2 linked regions of the Flexivirga oryzae genome follow. Each later gene encodes a partner of the first gene's protein in a complex. Links are inferred from orthologs where the notes say so. Each region holds a gene or a part of one and is shown in the gene's direction. Other genes may lie near its edges. The genes, in order: uvrB and pcrA.

Region 1 (10,600 bases):
CGGCAGGGCCGCGATCGCGTCCAGTTCGCGGATCGCCGAGGGTATGGCGACAGCTCCGCGCATCAGCCGGTCGTAGACGTCCTGGACGAGGGTGACCTGCTCGAACCGCAAGGTCCCCGTGACGGGTTCGAAGCCGACGCTGTCCTCGGCGCTCAGCCCGGCGAACAGCCCGGTCGGGGTGGCCGCGACCCGCACGCCGGGCGCACCGAGGCGGCGCGCCAACAGCGTCACCTGCCACTCGACGTCCGGCACCGGCGCACCACCGGCGAGCAGAGCGCTGCCCATCCGCAGCAGCACCTCACGCGTCGAGTCCGTCATACAGCCATCATGACGGCCACGGGAACAACCGTTGTCAGTGGCGGCGTTTACGGTTGCACTATGCGCCCGACCACTGACCTGCAGCGACGTGTCGCGCCCTTCGAGGTTGTTTCCGAGTACTCACCCAGCGGCGACCAGCCGACCGCGATCGCCGATCTGGCGCGCCGGGTCGAGGCGGGGGAGCAGGACACCGTGCTGCTCGGCGCGACCGGCACCGGCAAGTCCGCCACCACGGCGTGGCTGATCGAGCAGGTGCAAAGGCCCACCCTGGTGATGGCACCCAACAAGACCCTCGCGGCACAGCTGGCCAACGAGTTCCGCGAGCTGCTGCCGCACAACGCGGTCGAATACTTCGTCTCCTACTACGACTACTACCAGCCCGAGGCCTACATCCCGCAGACCGACACCTACATCGAGAAGGACTCCTCGATCAACGACGAGGTCGAGCGGCTGCGGCACAGCGCCACCAACTCGCTGCTGACCCGGCGCGACGTGATCGTGGTCGCGTCGGTGTCCTGCATCTACGGCCTCGGCACCCCGCAGGAGTACGTCGACCGCATGCAAGCGCTGCGGGTCGGTGACCAGCTGGACCGCGACGACCTGCTGCGCAAGTTCGTCCAGATGCAATACACCCGCAACGACCTGGCCTTCACCCGCGGCACCTTCCGGGTCCGCGGCGACACCGTCGAGATCATCCCGGTCTACGAGGAGCTGGCGATCCGGATCGAGTTCTTCGGCGACGAGATCGAGCGGCTCTACACGCTGCACCCGCTGACCGGCGAGGTGGTGCGCGAGGAGCAGGAGATGTACGTCTTCCCCGCGTCGCACTACGTCGCCGGCCCGGAGCGGATGGAGCGGGCCATCTCCTCGATCGAGACCGAGCTGGCCGACCGGCTGAAGACCCTGGAGAAGCAGGGCAAGCTGCTGGAGGCGCAGCGGCTGCGGATGCGCACGACCTACGACATCGAGATGATGCGTCAGGTCGGGTCGTGCTCCGGCATCGAGAACTACTCGCGGCACATCGACGGGCGCGGCCCGGGCAGCGCACCCAACTGCCTGCTCGACTACTTCCCCGAGGACTTCCTGCTGGTCATCGACGAGTCGCACCAGACGGTGCCGCAGATCGGCGCGATGTACGAAGGTGACATGTCCCGCAAGCGCATGCTGGTGGACCACGGCTTCCGGCTGCCGAGCGCGATGGACAACCGGCCGCTGAAGTGGGAGGAGTTCCTGGAGCGCATCGGGCAGACCATCTACCTGTCGGCGACGCCGGGCGACTACGAGATGGCCAGGGCCGGCGGCGAATACGTCGAGCAGGTGATCCGGCCGACCGGTCTGGTCGACCCGGAGATCGTGCTGAAGCCGACCAAGGGGCAGATCGACGACCTGCTGCACGAGATCAACGAGCGCACCGAGCGGGACGAGCGCGTCCTGGTGACGACGCTCACCAAGAAGATGGCCGAGGACCTCACCGACTACCTGCTGGAGAAGGGCGTCCGGGTGCGCTACCTGCACTCCGAGGTCGACACGTTGCGCCGTGTGGAGCTGCTGCGCGAGCTGCGGCTCGGCGAGTTCGACGTGCTCGTGGGCATCAACCTGTTGCGTGAGGGCCTCGACCTGCCGGAGGTGTCGCTGGTCAGCATCCTGGACGCCGACAAGGAGGGCTTCCTGCGCTCGGCCCGGTCGCTCATCCAGACGATCGGCCGCGCTGCGCGCAACGTGTCCGGTCAGGTGCACATGTATGCCGACAAGGTGACCCCGTCGATGCAGGAGGCGATCGACGAGACCAACCGCCGCCGGGACAAGCAGCTCGCCTACAACAAGGCGGCCGGCGTCGACCCGCAGCCGCTGCGCAAGAAGATCGCGGACATCACCGACATGCTGCAGCGCGAGGACGCCGACACCGATGCGCTGATGGGCAGCGGCCGGGCGCAGTCGCGCGGCAAGTCCGACGGTCGCGGCAAGCGCGGCGGCGGTCGCGGTGCGGTGCTCGCGGACGGTGAGGTCGCCGGCGCGGCACGGGTCTCCGGTCTGCCGGCCTCCGACCTGGCCGGGTTGATCCAGGAGCTCACCGAGCAGATGCACCAGGCCGCGGCCGACCTGCATTTCGAGCTGGCCGCGCGGTTGCGCGACGAGTTGGGCGACCTGAAGAAGGAGTTGCGGCAGATGGAGGCCGCGACCAAGTGAGCCGGTGACCAGGGCGATCTACTACGTCACGTAGGATCCGGTGCATGGTCACCACTCTCGACGACACGACCGCCGCCGAGCGCGTCTCCACCAGCTTCCCGGCTCGGGCCTTCAAGCTCGCCGCCTTCGCCGAAGCAGTCTCCTGGATCGGCCTGCTGATCGGCATGTTCTTCAAGTGGATCGTGCAGTCCGGCGATCTCGGGGTGCGGATCTTCGGCCCGATCCACGGCACGATCTTCGTGCTCTACGTGATCAGCCTGGTGGCGGTCTCGGTGACGCACAAGTGGACGCCGAAGGAGTCGCTGCTCGGCCTGGTCAGCAGTGTGCCCCCGCTGATGACGGTGTGGTTCGAGCGCCGCGCGGAGCGCCGCGGCGCCCTGGTGCGCCGCGCGGCCTGACGCCATACCAACTCCGCCGACGACGCCGACGACGCCGGCGCGTCCCGAAGTGCCGACGGTCGGGGGTTGGGGACGGGGTTTCGCGGAAAGTGCGTCCCGAAGTGCCGACGGTCGGGGGTTGGGGACGGGGTTGCGCGGAGAATGCGTCCCGAAGTGCCGACGGTCGGGGGTTGGGGACGGGGTTGCGCGGAAGGGCGTCCCGAAGTGCCGACGGTCGGGGGCTGGGGACGGGTTGCGCGGAAGGCGCGTCCCGAAGTGCCGACGGTCGGTTGGTCGGGACGCCTCAGGCGGCCGCGGGGGCGCGCGAGTTGCCGGTGATCACCACGGCGAGCCGGCTGCCGCGCCAGCGGTCGGGGTCCGACTGCAGGAACGCGACGCCCGCGGCGGCCGCGCCCTCGACGAGCAGTTCGTCGTGCCGCCGGAGCGTCTCCAGCGCGGTGCGCAACTGCTCCTCGCTGACCGTGTCGATCTCGTCGATCACCTGCCGGGCGATGCGGAAGGTGTACCGGTTGTGCGGGCCGAGATCGCCCAGCAGTGAGGTCGCGACCGTGTCCACCTCGTCGATCGACACCGGGTGACCGGCGCGCAGCGAGCGGTACATGGTGTCGGCCCGCTCGGCGCACACCCCGACGACCTGCGTGCCGTGGGTGACCGCCTTGACCGCCAGGCCGATGCCGCCGCTGAGACCGCCGCCGGAGACCGGTACGACGACCGCGTCCAGCGGCGGCAGGTCGTGCGTCAGTTCCAGCCCGATGGTGCCCTGGCCGCTGATCACGTCCGGGTGGTCGAACGGCGGGACGAACAGGTAGCCGCGGTCGTTCGCGAGTGCGAGCGCGGCGGTGATGGCGGCGGTCTGGTCGTGGCTGGTGTGGTCCACCACCGCGCCGAGTTGCTCCAGCGCGCGGGCGCGGTAGTCCGGCACAGTGCGGGCGAGGAACGCGGTGACCGGCAGCCCGAAGCGGCGGCCCATGTGCGCCACCGCCCGCGCGTGGTTGCCGGTGGACGCGGTCGTCACACCGGTGACCTCGCCGCCCTCCGCGGCGGCCCGGATCGCGTTGCAGGCGCCGCGCACTTTGAAGCTGCCGGTCGGCTGCTCGATCTCCAGCTTCAGGTAGACCGTGGCGCCGGTCAGCTCGCTCAGCCACCGGCTGATCCGGCTGGGAGTGTGCTCCACGTGGCCGGCGATGCGTCGCTGCGCCGACCTGATCGCGTCGAGGTCGGGCAGCGCCAGGTCCGTCATACCGTCATTGTCCCGCGCTCGGCACGAACCCCAGCTGCTTGTCGACCGGGTGCGGCAGCGGATCCCCGGCGAGCCACCGGTCGGCCAGTTCGACGAACTGCGCGGCGAGCGCGTCCAGCCAGCCCGTGGAGTCCCCGGACAGGTGCGGTGAGATCGTCAGCCCCGGCACGTCCCACAGCGGTGATTCGGCGGGTAGTGGCTCCTGCTGGAAGACGTCGAGCGCGGCGCCGGCCAACGCACCGGCCTGCAGCGCGGCCACCAGGTCGGCCTCGACCACGCTCTGGCCGCGGCCGACGTTGACGAAGTATGCCGAGGGGCTCATCGCGGCAAACACGTTGCGGTCGAACAGATTCCGGGTGTCGTCCGTCAACGGTGTCACATTGACGACCACGTCGAAATCACCGACGTGTTTGCTCAGGGTGGAGCTGGCGATCACCGAGCCGAAGTCGGGGTCACCCTCGCGCGCGGTGCGCCCGGCACCCGTCACGTCGACGTCGACGGCACGCAGCAGCCGCGCGATCTCGCGACCGATGCTGCCGGTGCCCACGATCAGCGCACGGCGGCCACGCAGCGGCCGGGTCTCCCGGTGGCGCCACTCATGGGCGCGCTGCAGTTCGAGGCCCTCCCGCATCAGCTTCAGGTGCGCCAGCACCGACGCCAGCACGAACTCGGCGATCGGCCGGTCGAAGATCCCGCGGGCGTTGGTCACCACGACCTCGGAGTCGCGCAACTCCGGGAAGAGCAGCTTGTCGACGCCGGCCGCGGCGACGTGGATCCACCGCAGGTCGCCGCAATGGCGCCATACGTCCCGCACCGCGGTCGAGAAGAAGTCCCAGAGGAAGAGCGCCTCGGCGCCCTCCAGCGCGGCACCGAGGCCCGCCGCATCGGTGTACCGGAGCGTCGCTCGGGAGGCGAGGGCCGCCAGGCCCGGGGGTCGGTCGTCGGCGTCCGCCACCAGGACGGCGATCACGGGCGGGTTCGAAGTCACTCCGCCAGTGAAGAATGGCCGTGTCTGATTGTCAACAATTGATTCTGGATGCACCATGAGCAGGTGAGTCAAACACCCCCCGACGCCGCGCTCAGCGGCCTGCGCTCCCGGCCGTTCCCGGAGCAGGAGTACCTCGACCGTCTGCGTGCCGTGCAGGTGCGTATGGCGGAACGTCAGCTCAGCTCGCTGATCATCGCCGACCCCGCGAATCTCTACTACCTGACCGGCTACAACGCGTGGTCGTTCTACATGCCCCAGTGCCTCATCGTCCCGGTGGAGGGCGACTGCCACCTGTTCACCCGGACGATGGACGCGGCGGGCGCGCACTACACGGCGTTCCTGCCGGTCGACCGCATCCACGGCTACCCCGACTACCTGGTCAACCGCCCGGACACGCACCCCTTCGACTGGATCGTCGACCGCGCGCTGGAGATCGGCGTGCTCGTCGACGAGCCGGGCGCGTATGTCGCCGCGGAGCTGGACGCGCACTTCTTCTCGGTCCGCAGCTACCTGGCGATCCAGTCGGCGCTGAAGATGTCCGCCCTGGTCGACAGCACCGAGCTGGTCAACTGGGTGCGCGTGCGCAAGTCACCCCTGGAACGTGAAAAGCTCCACACCGCAGGCAAGATCGCGCAACGCGTGATGGAGACCGCACTGCAGGAGCTGGAGCCCGGCCGACGCCAGTGCGACGTGGTCGCGGAGATCCAGCACGCCCAGGCGCTCGGTGCGCACAAGCTCGGCGGCGACTACCCCGCGATCGTGCCGATGCTGCCCACCGGCGAGACGGCCGGCACCCCCCACCTCACCTGGAGCGACCTACCGCTGCAGAGGGGGGAGGCGACCACCATCGAGCTCGCCGGCGTGTTCCACCGTTACCACGCGCCGCTGGCCCGCACGGTCGTGCTCGGTAAGGCGCCGCGCAAGCTGATCGAGTGCGCCGACGCCACCAACGAGGGTATGGCGGCCCTGCTGGAGCAGATGCGGCCCGGCAACCGGACGTGCGACGTGCACCGGGAGTTCGCCCAGACCATCGGCCGCTACGGGCTCACCAAGGAGTCGCGGATCGGCTACTCCATCGGCATCGGCTACCCGCCGGACTGGGGCGAGCGCACCATGAGCGTGCGGCCCGAGGACGAAACGGTCATCGAGGAGGACATGGCGTTCCACGTCATCCTCGGCATGTGGATGGACGGCTGGGGGTACGAGACCTCCGAGTCCATGCTCATCGGTCCGGACGGCCCGGACCTGCTCACCAACGTCCCACGCGGACTGACAGCGAAGGAGTGACATGACCCGGCTGCCCCTGGCAACCCGTGCAACCGACCTGGTGGGGTCGATCATCGACTCCAGCACCTCCCTGCTGGCCGGTCAGCGGCACGACATCGTGCGGTTCGCCATGGGCAGCCCGGCGCCCGAGGCGATCCCTGCCGACACGTTGCGCGACATCGCGGCGACCGAGCTCGGCCGTCCGGACGCCTACGACTATGCCGCGACCGAGGGTGACCCGCGGTTACGCGACGCGCTGCTCGGCGTGCTCGCTGACACGCCCGACGCGCCCACCCCGGACCGGCTGCTCATCACGGCCGGCGGCATGCAGGGACTCGACCTGGCCTTCAAACTCTTCGTCGATCCCGGAGACCTGGTGGTCGTCGAATCACCCACCTACACCAACGGATCCGCGACCGCGCTGTCCTACCAGGCCGAGCTGCTGGAGGTGCCGGTCGATGACGAGGGCATGCAGGTCGACACCCTGGAGGACCTGGTGGCGCGCGCCGGCCGGACGCCGAAGGCGATCTACGCCATACCCACGTTCCAGAACCCGTCGGGCGCGTCGATGTCCGTCGAGCGCCGGCACCGCTTGCTGGAGCTGACCCGGCAGTGGGGCAGCGTGCTCATCGACGACGACCCGTACGGGCTGCTGCGTTTCGAGGGTGCGGACGTGCCGTCGTTGCACGCGCTCGCCGGCGGCGATCCGCTCGTCTTCTCGGTGCGAACCTTCTCCAAGATCATCGGCCCCGGCCTGCGGGTCGGCTGGGTGGACGCGGACCCGTCGCTGCAACAGCTGTTGATCAACGCCAAGCAGGCTATGGACACCTGCACCAACCTGCCGTTGCAACGGTTGGTGGCCGGGTTCCTGGAGGGCGGTCACCTGCAGCCGCACCTGGTCGCGCAACGCTCGGCGTACCGGGAGCGCAAGCGGGCCATGCAGGACGCGCTGACCGAGCACTTCGCGGGTACGGCGCACTGGACCGACCCGCACGGCGGCTTCTTCCTCTGGGTGACGTTCGACCACGACGTCGACACCGAGGCGCTGTTCGAGGTCGCGCTCGCCGAAGGGGTGGCGTTCATCCCGGGCAACGCGTTCTCGCCGAGTAAACGTTTCCCGGATGCGCTGCGGCTGTGCTTCGCGTCGAGCACCCCGGAACGCATCCGGGAGGGCGTGGCACGACTGCGTCGCGCGGTGGACTCGATGGGGAAGCGCTGATGACCGAAACCGTTGACACCCAGGGAGTTTCGCACCTCGAAAACGCGGCTCTCGCCCTGATCGACGAAGACGAACTGGTCGCGGTCACCCAGGCCCTGGTACGACAGCCGGGGGAGAACCCGCCGGGTGAGGAGGCCGCGCGGGTGGCGGCGCTCGTCGCGGCGTGCACGGCGCGAGGGCTCGACGTGCGGACCGCGCCGCTGGCGGAGGGCAGGGAGAACGTGCACGCCCTCACGACCGGCGGAGGCGGGCCGCGTCTGCTCCTGCTCGGGCACACCGACGTGGTCCCGGTGGGCGACGGCTGGTCGGTCGACCCGTTCGCCGGGGTGGTGCGCGACGGGCGGATCATCGGCCGCGGGACGAGCGACATGCTCGGGGGTCTGGCCGCGTGCGTCGTCGCGATGAGCGCCGTGCAACGCGCGGCCGAGCACACGGGCGTCGAGTTGTCCGGCCGGATCGAGCTGGTCGCCGCGGTCGACGAGGAGGAGGGCGGCCTCGGCATCCGCGGCTTCATGGCTGATGCTCACGAGATGCCGGGTCGGGTGAGCTATTGCGGATGCATCACCGCCGAGCCCACCGACCTGCAGACCATCGTCGCGGCACGCGGCGACTGCTACCTCGACATCACGGTGCACGGCCGGGCCGCGCACGCGGGCCGCCCGTCGGACGGCTGCAACGCGATCTACGGCGCCGCCCGGGTGATCGAGTCGTTGCGGGCCTGGAACGACGAGCTCGCGCGGTCACCGCATCCGCTGGCCGGGCCGGCGACCTGGAGTGTCGGGATCGTGGAGGGCGGACAGGGCACGGCGATCGTGCCGGCGGCCTGCCGGATCCAGGCGGACCGCCGGTTGCTGCCGGGGGAGGGGCCGGACACCGTGCTGGCGTCGGTCGAGGCCCGGATCGCCGGGCTGGACCTGGCGCGTGACGGACTGCATGCGGAGGTCGCGATGCCGATGAGCATGCCGGGTTTCGAGACGGCAGAGGATGATTCGTTCGTCCGGGTGCTCGACGGCGCGCTCGCGGACTCCGGTGGGCCCGGGCTGCCGCCCGGGGGCTGGACCGCCGCCTGCGACGGCGGATACATCAGTCGCGATCTCGGCGTGCCCACCGTGGTGCTCGGGCCTGGCTCGGTCAACGACCAGGCGCATCGGCCCGACGAGTCGGTGCCGATCGCGGAGCTCGTTGTCGCGGCCCGCACCTATGTCCGCGCGGCGGTACGACTGCTGGCGACGCGGGCGGGCGAGCGTCCGACGGGGACCCGGTGACCGGCGGGTAATCTGCTTCCGGCACGAAGGAGAACGAGAGCATGAGCGCAGCGGCAGGACGTCCCAGACTGGAGCCGGTGGTCCGTGAGTCGACCGCGGTGATGATCGCGGACCGAGTGCGCGAGGGCATCGAGCGTGGCGACCTGCCGCCCGGCACGCAACTGGGAGAGGCCGAGCTATCCCGCCAGCTCGGCGTGAGCCGTGGTCCGCTGCGCGAGGGGCTGCAACGCCTCACCCAGGAGGGGCTACTGCTGTCCATCCGCAACCGCGGCCTGTTCGTCATCGAGATGACCCCGGAGCGGGTGCGCGACATGTACGTGGCCCGGCAGGCGGTCGAGCGCGCGGCGGCGGAACAGATCCACCTGGGCTCACCGCAGACCGCCGGCGCGCAGCTGTTGCAGATCACCGACGAGATGGAGGTCACCGCCGATGCCGGGGACCCGTCCGGCGTCGGCGAGGCCGACATCGCCTTCCACGACCTGCTGGTGCGACTGGCCGGGAGCCCCCGGTTGTCCCGCATGCACCGCACCCTGCTGACCGAGACCCGGATGGGCATCCACGCACTCGAGCCGACCTACCAGGGGTATGACGCCCGCGTGGCCGAACACCGCGCGATCGCACAGTCGTTCATCGACGGCGATCCCGCGGAGACCGACCAGCTGCTGCGGCTGCACATGGCGGACGCGGTCGAGCGGCTGACCGCGCGCAGCGCCGGGACGGACTGACGGCCCGCCGGATCAGACGCTGATCCCGATGTACTTCACCTCGAGGAACTCGTCGATCCCGACGTTGCCGCCCTCGCGGCCGAGACCGGACTCCTTGATCCCGCCGAACGGCGCCGCGGGGTTGGACACGACCCCCTGGTTGAGGCCGACCATGCCGGACTCGAGGCGTTCGGCGACGCGGAGGGCGCGGCGCAGGTCGTTGGTGAAGACGTAGGACACCAGCCCGTAGGGCGTGTCGTTCGCGGCGGCGACCACCTCGTCCTCGGTGGCGAACGGGATGACGGAGGCGACCGGCCCGAAGATCTCTTCCCGGGCCATCCGGGCATCGGTGGGCACATCGACCAGAACCGTTGGCGGGTAGAAGAATCCGGGACCGTCGGGAGCCGCACCTCCGGTGAGCACCCTGGCGCCCCGTGCGGTCGCGTCGGCGACCAGGTCGACGACCTTGCCGCGCCCGGCATCGTCGATGAGCGGGCCGACCTGGGTGCCGTCCTCGACACCGGGACCGACCTGCAGTGCGCTCATCGCCGTCGACAGCCGTCGGGCGAACTCGTCGGCCACGCCCTGCTGGGCGTAGATCCGGTTGGCCGCCGTGCACGCCTCACCCATGTTGCGCATCTTGGCCGCCATGGCGCCCGTCACCGCCTCGTCCAGTTCGGCGTCGTCGAACACGATGAACGGTGCATTGCCACCCAGCTCCATCGAGGTGCGCATCACGGTGTCCGCACACTGCGCGAGCAGGATCTTGCCCACCGCGGTCGACCCGGTGAACGACAGCTTGCGGGCCTTGCCGGACCGGATCAGCGGCTCCATGACGCCGTTCGCGTCGGTGCAGGTGACGATGTTGACGACGCCGGCAGGCACACCCGCGTCGAGCAGGATCTGCCCCAGCGCCAGCATCGACAACGGGGTCTGCGGCGCCGGTTTGATGACGCTGGTGCAGCCCGCGGCGATGGCGGGGCCGATCTTGCGGGTGCCCATCGCCATCGGGAAG
Region 2 (10,740 bases), 1.2 Mb from region 1 along the record:
TTGTCGTTCTTGCACGTGACCAGGACGCGTTGCAGTCCAAGGGTTTTCGCCTGTTCGAGAGCGAGCCGGAGCGCGGCCGTTGCCACCCCGCGGCGGCGGGCCGAGGGGCGGACGCCGTAGCCGATGTGGCCACCGACATTGAGCAGGAAGTCGTTGAGCCGATGGCGGCAGGAGATCGAGCCGAGGATCCGTTCGGGGTCGCGCTCGTCGACGATCCAGGAGAGCGTGTCGTGCACCCGGTCCGGCGGAAGCTCGGTCGCCTCGTCGGCGTAGGAGGCTCGGAGAGCAACCCAGGCAGCGAACCGTTCCGGATCCACCAGGTCGTCATCGCTGATCGAGTCGGTCGCGAAGCCGTCCCGGTGTCCGTCGCCGAACTCGAATGCGCAGTCCAGAAACGCATCGTGGAGCTCGGTGGTGGGTGCTATCAGGCGGATCCGGTCGGCGGTCGCGTGGTTGACCATCCGGGGATCCTGTCACACCCTCGGCTGACCGAGCGACCGAGTTTCCCGTTTCCCAACCCCCGCGAGAGTGACGGCTCCCTCGCCGATCCACATCCCCCTGGCGTGACCTGTGGACGACGAGCCGGTTTTGCAGGGGATGTGGATAACAATACTCAGCGAAAAGCATTGTGCTGCAGTACTATTCGTGACATACTCGAACACATGGACGAGGAACCGCGGGACAACGGACCAGGCGCCGGCGGCGTACTGGACGTGACCGCGGTGCGCGCCTTCCACGACCGCCTCGACACGCCCCTGACCGCCGGTGACGGCGCCGACGTGGAAGCCCTGGTGGAAGAGTTACGGGTCCTGGACGAGTTACGCAACGCGATCACCGCCCGGCAGGCGCGAGCGGTCGTGGCAGTGCACGACGCCCAAGCCGCCCGGGACGTCCCGCGCGGGATCGACCCGGCGGACACGACCCGGGTGGTCGGCTCGCAGGTCGGGTTCGCCCGCCGGTGCACCCCACACCAAGGTGCCGCGTTCGTCCACCTCGCGCACGCACTGGTGGGGCACATGCCGCACACCCTGGCCGCGCTGGCCGCCGGGGTCATCAGTGAGTGGGACGCGACCCGGATCGTGCGGGAAACCACCGGCCTGACCGGTGACCAACAATCCGGCGTCGACGCCGGGATCCGCGACCACCTCGGCACCGCCGCCAGCACCCGCCTGGCCGCCCTGGCGAAGGAGCAAGCGATGCTGGTGGCCGCCGAGGCGGTCGCGGCCCGCCGCCGCGCCGCCCAGGCCCGGCGTGGGGTGAGCCTGCGACCCGCCGGCGACACCATGGCCTACCTGACCGCCCTGTTACCGGTCAAGGACGCCCTGGCCTGCATGACCGCCCTGGAAGACGCCGTCACCACAGCGCGTGAAGCCGCCGCCGACGCCGGGGCAGACCCCGGCAGTGTGCACCGGGGGCAGGTGATGGCCGACACCCTGGTCGAACGCGTCACCGGCAGGGCGAAAGCGCACGAGGTGTTCGGGGTGACGGTGAACCTGCTCATGCCCCTGGACACGCTGCTGGGCGACACGCCCGCGCACGTGCCCGGGTACGGGCCGGTCCCGGCGGACCTGGTGCGTGAATGGGTGGCCACCGGGGACCCGACCGGTCCGCGGCTACGCCGGTTGTTCACCCACCCCGGCACCGGTGACATCATCGGCATGGACTCTCGTGCCCGCCGCTACCCGGGGTTGCTGGCCCGGCTGATCCTGTTCCGCGACCAGACCTGCCGCACGCCCTGGTGCTCGGCTCCGGTGCGGCACACCGACCACGTCACCAGGCACACCGACGGTGGCGCCACCAGTGAGCGCAACGGGCAAGGACTGTGCGCCCGGTGTAACTACGCCAAAGAACACCCCGACTACCAGGTCACCGGCCACGCCGGACACACGAGCACCACGATCGGCGGGCTCACCGCAGCCAGCAGGCCACCGGCACCACCAGGCATGCCACCACCCACCGACTCCCACCCCGAACACACCCTGATGACCATCATCTGGGACCACAACCTGTCCCAACGCGACCAAGAACTCCAACGACACCAACAGGACAAGCAAGACCGCGAGAAACGCCGACACGAACCAGGCAGCGACACCAACACCGACACCGACCATCAACCAGGCACCGACCCGACACCAGACGACTGGGCATCCGACGACTGGGAAACCGACGACGACCGCTGCCAAGACGACGGCGACGAGATCGCCGACGACTAGTCGGCCCGTCCGGCCCGATCTGCCATCATCCCGGCATGGCCACGCCACGCCCGAGCCCGCGGATCACCTCGCCCAGCTCGCTCACCGACGCTGCCGGGCGCCTCAACCCCGCAGCCGTCGGCTGGACCTCCGAGCCACTGCACAACACCGACCGCATCGGGCGCGGACGGGTGGGTCGCGGACGCAACAAGCGGTGGGAGTACTGGGCGGTCACCACGCCGAATCATGTTGTGGCCATGACGGTTTCGGACATCGATTATGCGGGTGTCGGCAACCCCTGGGTGCTCGACCGCGCGACCGGCAACGAGATCAACCAGGACGCCATCACGCCCTTCGGCCGCGGCGTGAAACTGCCGGGCACGTTGGACGCCGGACCGGCCACCCTGCGCACCAGAGGACTGGACCTCACCGTCACTCCGCAACCCGGCGGCACCCACCTGCAGGCGAGTAGCGCCCGGGTCGAGGTCGACATCAGAGCGGCCCTGCCGGACCCGCACGAGCGTCTCGGGGTCGTCGTGCCCTGGACCGATCGGCTCTTCCAATACACCGTGAAGGACGTCGCCCGGCCGGCCACCGGGTCCGTGCGCATCGACGGCGTCGAGCATCGGCTGCCGGAGGGCAACTCCTGGGCGACCCAGGACCACGGCCGGGGGCGCTGGCCCCGGTCGATCACCTGGAACTGGGGCGCCGGGTCCGGACGGGCCGACGGTCACGACATCGGCATACAGGTCGGCGGCACCTGGACCGACGGCACCGGCGCCACGGAGAACGCGCTGTTGATCGACGGCCGTCTCACCAAACTCGGCGAGCTCGCCTGGAGCTATGACCGAGGAGACTGGCGGGTGCCCTGGCGGGTCAGCGGCCCGGGCGTCGACCTGACCCTGACGGTCGAACACGTCCGCCACGCCGCCACCGACCTGCGGATCATCCGCTCGCGGACCTGGCAGTGCTTCGGCGCGTGGTCCGGCACCGTCACGGCTGCGGACGATCAGTCGTATGACGTGCCCGGCGTCTTCGGCTGGGCCGAGCACGTTGAGCAGTTGTGGTGACGGTGCCCGCGAATCGGGAGCGGGCTCAGACCCTTTCGCGCTGACGCATCGACAGCACGTCAGCCACGAGCCGCTCGGCATACGTCCTGTCGATCGGCATCGCGAAGACGACGTGGTGATAGAGCGGCGCGATCACGTGATCGAGCACCTGCTCGACCGACGGCGCCTCCTCGCCCCGGGTGCGTGCCCGGCTGATCATCTCGGCGAGTTGTTCGCGGCGCGCGTTCCAGCACGGACAACCGCTGGCCAGCACGCCGTCGCGAGCGTTGACCATGGCCCGCAGGTAGCGGGTGCGGTGCGGGCGCACGATGTCCTCGGCGATGCTTCCGGCCCACGCGCCGAGATCGCCGGAGAGCGACCCGGTGTCCGGCAACTTCTCGTCCTCGCGGGTGAACACCGCGACCGCGACCTCTTCGAGCAGTGCGTCGACATCGCCCCAGCGCCGGTAGACGCTCGTCGGATTGACTCCGGCCAGTTCCGCGACCATCGGAACGGTGATCTGGTCGGGTCGCTTGGTCGCCATCAGCTCACCGACCGCGCTGTAGACGGCGTCCTGCACGCGCGCGCTGCGACCGCCGGGGCGGCGCTTCACGGGGGTGGATTTCGTCGACATACGGGAATTATTGCAATTCGTTTGGCATTAAGTCGAGCGCGGCGTACGCTGAGCCGCTAAAAGCAATGAAATTTGCAATTAGTGAGGCATCCATGTCGTACCGACTGTCCCGCCCCGTCGGCTTCACCGTCGCAGGGCTCGCCATGACCGGCCTGATGATCGGTGCCGCGGCACCGTCCCCGCTCTATCCGATCTACCAACAGCTCTGGGGTTTCTCGTCGTTCACGCTCACGATCATCTTCGCCGTGTATGTCGTGGCGCTGCTCGTCACCCTGCTGACCGTCGGCTCGCTCGCGGACCACATCGGCCGGCGCCCGATGCTCGTCGGCGGTCTCGTCCTGCTCGCGGTCGCCATGATCGTGTTCGCGCACGCTTCAGGGGTGGGGGAGCTGGTTCTCGCTCGCATCGTGCAGGGGGTTGCGACGGGAGCGATCACCGGTGCGGTCAGCGCACTGATCCTCGACCTGCAGCCGAGTCCGCACATCGGGTCCGTGGTGACCGGAGGTGCGCCCGGCGTCGGCCTCGCGCTCGGTGCGGCCATCGCCGGCGGTCTGGTGCAGCACGCGCCGGCGCCGCGGCAACTCGTCTTCTGGTTGCTGCTGGTGTGCTACCTGCTGCTGGCGGGCGCAGTGCTGTTCGCCCCGGAGCCATCGCGCCGCGGGACGGACCGGCGCGCCATACGCAGCGCCCTACGGCCGAGTGTCGGGGTGGCCGACCCTGCGCGGTCGACGTTCGTCACCTGGGCGCCGGCGCTGGTCGCCACCTGGGCGCTCGGCGGGCTGTACCTCTCGTTGGGTTCGTCCGCGGTCGCGCGGCTGCTCGGCGTCACGGACCACTTCCTCGTCGGGATCGTGCTGGCGAGCTTCTTCGCACCGGCCGGTCTGGCGCTGCTGGTGATCCACACCGTGCCGCAGCAGGCGAGGCGACCGCTGGGCCTGGCCTCGCTCGGCGGTGGCGTCGTGGTCACCGTGGTCGGGGTGCTCCTCCCGTCGGTCGCCGTGTACGTCATCGGCTCGGTGATCGCCGGCGTCGGGTTCGGTGTCACTTTCCAGGCGGCCGTCTCGGCGATCGGTGCGGTGACCCCTGCGGACGGGCGCGCCCGGACCTTCGCCGCGACCTACGTCCTCGGCTACACGGCGTTCAGCCTCCCGGCGGTGATCGCGGGGCTCGCAGCGCAGGACTGGGGACTGCGCCCCACCCTGGTCGGGTATGGCGCCCTCGATGTCGCCCTGGTCGTCGCCGCGGCGCTGCTCGGCGTGCGAGCGGCCCGTCGGGCGGCGCTCGCGCCGGCCTGCCCCGCAGCCGTGGCGCCCGCCGGGGCCTGCCCGAAAGGGTGACGCCCGTCGGTGCCACCGGCGACAATCGTCGTCATGGCGTACGACGGGGTGTTGGTCGACCGGATCCGCGAGCTCGTGGCGGACGACCTGGACGTGACCGACAAGCGGATGTTCGGGGGAGTGGCCTTCCTCACGGGTGGACACCTGGCGGTCGCCGCTTCCCGCAACGGCGGGCTGATGGTCCGCGTCGACCCGGAGGACAGCGAGGAGCTGCTGCGGGCGGAAGGAGTCTCACGGATGGTGATGGGCGGACGCACGATGAACGGCTGGCTGCGCGTCGCCGAGGAGCAGTTGGACGACGACGGGCTCGCCGAATGGGTGGCGCGCGGCCTCGACTTCGCCCGCGGCCTGCCGCCGAAGCAGGCGTGAGCGGCTCCGGTCGCGTCAGTGCGTCCAAGTAGGCTTGCGTTCAAGATGAGCAGCCTTTTCGACGACCTCCCCCTGCCCGGATTCCCGCCCGACGCCGCCTCGGCGACGGTTCCGACAGACGTCGACGAGCGGGGCGTACCCACCTGGGCAAGCCTCAGCAAGGACGCGGTCCGGGATGTCGAGAAGCCCGCGGCACCGTCGATGCGTGACCCGGAGAGCCTGGTTGCCGGGCTCAATCCGCAGCAGCGGGAAGCCGTGCTGCACGAAGGCCCGCCGCTGCTGATCGTCGCGGGGGCCGGCTCGGGAAAGACACGGGTGCTGACGCACCGCATCGCCTACCTGATGGCCGCACGCCACGTACAACCCGGTCAGATCCTCGCCATCACCTTCACCAACAAGGCGGCCGCGGAGATGCGCGAGCGGGTCGAGGCCCTCGTCGGTCCGGTGGCGCGGACCATGTGGGTGTCGACCTTCCACTCAGCCTGCGTGCGGATCCTGCGGCGTGAGGCCGGCAAGGTCGGGCTGAAGTCGACCTTCTCGATCTACGACGCGGCCGACAGCCAGCGGATGATGGCGCTGGTGATGCGCGACCTGGATCTCGACCCGAAGCGCTTCCCGCCGCGGTCGTTCAGCCACCAGGTCAGCAACCTCAAGAACGAGCTGATCGACGAGGAGACCTACGCCTCGCAGGTGGTCGAAGGCACCCCGCAGGAGCGCGCGCTCGCGGAGGCCTACTCGTCGTACCAACGACGGCTGCGGCAGGCCAACGCGCTCGATTTCGACGACCTGATCATGATGACCGTCAACATCCTGCAGGCGTTCCCCGACGTCGCCGAGCACTATCGCAGGCGGTTCCGGCACGTGCTGGTCGACGAATACCAGGACACCAACCACGCGCAGTACCAGCTCGTCAAAGAGCTTGTCGGCGCAGCTGTTTCGGATCCTGCGCTGGGCGAAGTGCCCCCTGCGGAGCTGTGCGTGGTGGGTGACGCCGACCAGTCCATCTACGCCTTCCGCGGCGCGACCATCCGCAACATCGTGGAGTTCGAGCAGGACTACCCCGACGCGCACACCATCCTGCTGGAGCAGAACTACCGCTCCACCCAGAACATCCTGCAGGCCGCCAACGCCGTCATCGCCAAGAACGAGAGCCGCCGGCCCAAGAAGCTGTGGTCGGAGTCCGGTGACGGCGCACCGATCGTGGGGTATGTCGGAGACTCCGAACACGATGAGGCGGCCTTCGTGGCACGCACCATCGACCAGCTCGGCGACGAGCACGGCGTCAAGCCCAAGGACGTCGCCGTCTTCTACCGCACCAACGCCCAATCCCGCGCGTTGGAAGAGGTTTTCGTGCGTGTCGGCCTGCCCTACAAGGTGGTCGGAGGCACCCGCTTCTACGAACGGCGCGAGGTCAAGGACGCGCTCGCCTACCTGCGGGTCGTGTCCAACCCGGCCGACACGGTCAACCTGCGCCGCATCCTCAACGTGCCCAAACGGGGCATCGGTGACCGCGCCGAGGCGTGCGTCTCGGCGCTCGCCGAGCGCGAGCGGATCCCGTTCATCGCCGCCCTCGGGCGAGCCGGCGACGCACCGGGCATCGCCACCCGCTCGGTGACCTGCATCAACGCGTTCACCGCGCTGCTGGAGTCGCTGCGCAAGGTGCACGAGGCCGAGGAGACCGGAGTGGGGGACCTGCTCGAGGCGATCCTCGACCAGTCCGGCTACCTGGCCGAGTTGCGGCAGAGCGCCGATCCGCAGGACGAGACCAGGGTCGAGAACCTCCACGAGCTCATCGCGGTGTCGAAGGAGTTCGACGAGAACTATCCCGGTGGGTCGCTGGAGGACTTCCTGGAGCAGGTGTCCCTCGTCGCCGACACCGACGAGATCCCCGATGAGGAGGGCGAGGACGTCGGCGTGGTCACCCTGATGACGCTGCACACCGCCAAGGGACTGGAGTTCCCGGTGGTGTTCCTCACCGGTATGGAGGACGGGACGTTCCCGCACCTGCGGGCACTCGGCGACCCGAAGGAGCTCGAGGAGGAGCGCCGGCTCGCCTACGTCGGCATCACCCGCGCGCGGGAACGGCTGCACATCTCGCGTGCCGAGGTCCGCTCGGCGTGGGGCGCCCCGCAGTACAACCCGCCGTCCCGTTTCCTCAGTGAGATCCCGTCGGGTCTGATCGACTGGCAGCGGGTGACGACGACGGCGACCCGGCCCTCCTCCACACCGGCCGTCGCCCGCCTCGCCGCTCGTCCCGGGGTCCGCAGCCCCGGCAATCGCCCTGTCATCTCACTGGATTCGGGCGATCGCGTCACCCACGACACCTTCGGTCTCGGCTCCGTCATCCGCGTCGAGGGCCAGGGCGAGCGCGCCATGGCGCACATCGACTTCGGCGGGGACATCGGGGTCAAGCGGCTCCTGCTGCGTTACGCGCCGGTCGAGAAACTCTGACGTCGGGTCGGCTCCCGCATCGAATTGGTGTCGATCGCAGGAATCGGCGTCGACGCTCGCTCACCCGGTGCTTTCCTTGAGGTGGGTCCTGCTTCGAGGGGTGGTGGACGTGCGTCGGTCGATTCCGCGTGGTGCGGTGAGCAGCGCCGCCATCCTCGGATGCTTGTTGCTGGTGCTCGCCGGCGTGCTGTGGTTCGTCCACTACCAGGACAACCGACGTTCCGTTCAAACCGTGTCCCGCCTTCCTGCTCCGCCGACGGCACACCGGTTGCACGGTTACTGCGACCCGCCGGTCTGGTCCCCGTCGGTGGCGGACGGTCGGGGTGGCCTCGTCACCGCCGATCCGCACCCGACGGGAGCGGTCGTCTACTGGCTTCCGGGCTCGAATGCCAGCAGGTGCCACGTCGTGGTGGCGAAACTGACCGAGGCCCAAGCAAGCTCGTTGGCGACGGATGTCCGCAACTCCGTTGTCAGGAAGGGCACCTATGCGTGTCCGAACGACGACGGCTCGGCGGCCTGGATCTTCTTCCGGTATGCCGACCGGTCCGACTTCGAGGTGGTCGACGCGCAGCTGACGGGCTGCACCTTCGCCAGTGCACCGCATCGCGGCTCGGTCGGCCCGGCCTGGCGTGGCACGGTCGAGTTGGACGCGCTCCGGCCGGCTGGGACCTGACCCGGCCGCAGCCCGGCTCAGAAGACGCCGCGGGCCTGCAACCAGGGTGTCGGATCGATCGGTGTGCCGTTCAGGTGGATCTCCAGGTGTAGGTGCGGCCCGGTCGACACGCCGGTGTTGCCGGAGTAGCCCACCTGCTGACCGCGCGCCACCGACTGGCCCGGCGCCACCGCGACGCTCGACAGGTGACCGTAGGTGATCTGGATGCCGTCGCCGTAGTCGATCGTGACGTGGATGCCGAAGCCGGGCACCCACCCGGTCGACACCACCGTGCCGACGTGCATCGCGCGCAACGGGGTGCCCCACGGGATCGCGAAGTCGTCGCCCAGGTGGTACGTCGAGCCGATTCCGCCCGGTGACAGGCGTGCCCCGAAGCCGGAGTCCATGCTCCCGGCACAGCCCGCGACCGCGCAGGTCCACGGGTTCTGATGCGTGACAGTCGGTTTCGGCGACCGCTTGGCTGTCTTCGCCTTCGAGTCGGCTAGCTTCGAGGGTGCATCAGCCGGAGCGAGCGGGGCGCGGGTGTCATCGCGGGATGCGCTGCCGAGCAGTTGCCGTTTCACCGAGGGCGCGCCCGCGACGCCGGGTGTGAACTTCTCGTGGGGCCCCGGGTCGAGGGCCAGGTTGCGCGCCCCGAGAGGTACGGGTGTCACGCCCGCGACCACGGCGCCGCCGACGGTCGCGACCACGGCGACGCCGGCCGGAACCGCCCGACGCGACTTCGGCGGATCGGCTCGGTGTCGCCCCTGCGGGCGGATCGGTGCGGTCGGTCGATGCCGACCTTCGTACTGGCTCATCGCCTTCGTTGCGGGAGGAGGGGGCAGTCGCACACCCGCGACAGCTTATGAGTCAGCCGAGCTGCGTGGGGCGAATGTGATGGATCGAGTCGGTTGCGCCCGCCGGATATACCGGGTATACATGGACCTCACCAGGGTACATACCGGGTATACCTGTCGGGGAGGGTTGCATGTCGATCAAGCACAGCCTGCTGGCGCTGCTGCAGGGCGGTCCGATGTATGGCGCCCAGCTGCGCCAGGAGTTCGAGCAACGCACCGGTGGGACCTGGCCGCTCAATGTCGGCCAGGTCTACACGACGCTCGGCCGGCTCGAGCGGGACGGACTCGTGGAGAGCGCCGGCGCCGCCGACGAGGAGGGTCGCATCGCCTACCGGCTGACCGACGCGGGACGCTCGGAGGTGCAGCAATGGTGGACCGTGCCGGTCGCCCGCGAGCAGACGCCGCGCAACGAGCTCGCGATCAAGCTGGCGCTCGCGGTCACCCTGCCCGGAGTCGACGTGCAACGCATCGTGCAGACCCAGCGGACCGCGACCATGACCCACCTGCGGGACCTGACCCGGCTCAAGCGCGGCGCCGACGGTGACGACCTCGCCTGGGAGCTGGTGCTGGAGTCGCTGATCTTCGCCGACGAGGCCGAGGTGCGCTGGCTGGACCACGTGGAAGCGAGGATCGCGCGCGTCACCCCTACCCGGGCGAAAGCCTCGCGGACGGCGCGCGTCGCCACCCCGGGGAACGCTGGACCGCGTGAGGAGGTGTCACGATGATGAGCGCCGGCACGACGCAGCAGCCGACCCTCGTCCTGCGGGCCGTCGAGCGCACCCACGGCAGCGGCGAGACCGCGGTGCACGCGTTGCGTGGAGTGAGCCTCACCGTCAGCCCCGGTGAACTGGTGGCCGTCATGGGGCCGAGCGGCTCCGGCAAGTCCACGCTGCTCAATGTGGCCGGCGGGCTGGACACGCCGACTGCCGGCACGGTGTCGATCGAGGGTGTCGACCTCGCATCACTGTCACGCCCCGGTCTGGACCGGTTGCGCCGCCGCACCATGGGCTTCGTCTTCCAGGACCTCAACCTGATCCCGTCGCTCACTGCGATCGAAAACGTCTCTCTGCCCATGGAATTGGACGGTGTCAGCCTCCGCAAGGCACGCGCGGCGGCACGCGACGCGCTGGGGAGGGTCGGCATCCTCGAGCTCGCCGACCGATTCCCCGAGCACCTGTCCGGTGGACAACAGCAGCGCA

What was found.
Region 2: the proteins of uvrB (region 1) and pcrA are in contact, whole or in part, in a crystal structure (PDB 7EGT), measured with the Thermus thermophilus proteins. The link is inferred for Flexivirga oryzae from one-to-one orthologs. Residues at the interface, in WP_096411307.1 of Thermus thermophilus: Glu23, Leu25, Arg26, Asp27, Gly28, Glu29, Arg30, Phe31, Arg55, Glu326, Asp327, Phe328, Glu379, Ser382, Gln383, His398, Gly400, Arg401; in WP_096412145.1 of Thermus thermophilus: His654, Arg656, Phe657, Gln666, Asp668, Glu669, Lys680, Arg681, Leu682, Ser683, Lys685, Tyr686, Ala687.

The regions. Positions count from the first base shown.
Region 1 is NZ_JACHVQ010000001.1:1,513,805-1,524,404, forward strand. What follows is about bases 1-2,941. They hold uvrB (excinuclease ABC subunit UvrB), read left to right. Parts: upstream 1-378; coding sequence 379-2,505; downstream 2,506-2,941. Other genes in these bases: FHU39_RS06950 (threonine/serine exporter family protein), read right to left, coding at 1-318; FHU39_RS06960 (DUF3817 domain-containing protein), read left to right, coding at 2,550-2,903. Outside these bases: FHU39_RS06965 (pyridoxal-phosphate dependent enzyme), read right to left, coding at 3,187-4,143; FHU39_RS06970 (D-2-hydroxyacid dehydrogenase), read right to left, coding at 4,148-5,131; FHU39_RS06975 (M24 family metallopeptidase), read left to right, coding at 5,195-6,418; FHU39_RS06980 (aminotransferase-like domain-containing protein), read left to right, coding at 6,420-7,616; FHU39_RS06985 (M20 family metallopeptidase), read left to right, coding at 7,616-8,881; FHU39_RS06990 (GntR family transcriptional regulator), read left to right, coding at 8,923-9,606; FHU39_RS06995 (NAD-dependent succinate-semialdehyde dehydrogenase), read right to left, coding at 9,619-10,600. UniProt on the Escherichia coli protein: The UvrABC repair system catalyzes the recognition and processing of DNA lesions. A damage recognition complex composed of 2 UvrA and 2 UvrB subunits scans DNA for abnormalities.
Region 2 is NZ_JACHVQ010000001.1:2,708,044-2,718,783, reverse strand. The notes cover bases 5,249-8,329. They hold pcrA (DNA helicase PcrA), read left to right. Parts: upstream 5,249-5,626; coding sequence 5,627-8,032; downstream 8,033-8,329. Other genes in these bases: FHU39_RS12760 (hypothetical protein), read left to right, coding at 8,142-8,329; FHU39_RS12770 (TfoX/Sxy family protein), read left to right, coding at 5,249-5,581. In the rest of the region: FHU39_RS12795 (GNAT family N-acetyltransferase), read right to left, coding at 1-461; FHU39_RS12790 (HNH endonuclease), read left to right, coding at 663-2,213; FHU39_RS12785 (DUF2804 domain-containing protein), read left to right, coding at 2,249-3,262; FHU39_RS12780 (TetR/AcrR family transcriptional regulator), read right to left, coding at 3,288-3,875; FHU39_RS12775 (MFS transporter), read left to right, coding at 3,968-5,212; more of FHU39_RS12770, read left to right, coding at 5,246-5,248; more of FHU39_RS12760, read left to right, coding at 8,330-8,705; FHU39_RS12755 (M23 family metallopeptidase), read right to left, coding at 8,723-9,502; FHU39_RS12750 (PadR family transcriptional regulator), read left to right, coding at 9,673-10,266; FHU39_RS12745 (ABC transporter ATP-binding protein), read left to right, coding at 10,263-10,740. UniProt on the Escherichia coli protein: A helicase with DNA-dependent ATPase activity. Unwinds DNA duplexes with 3'-5' polarity. Translocates on single-stranded DNA with 3'-5' polarity. Initiates unwinding more efficiently from a nicked substrate than double-stranded DNA.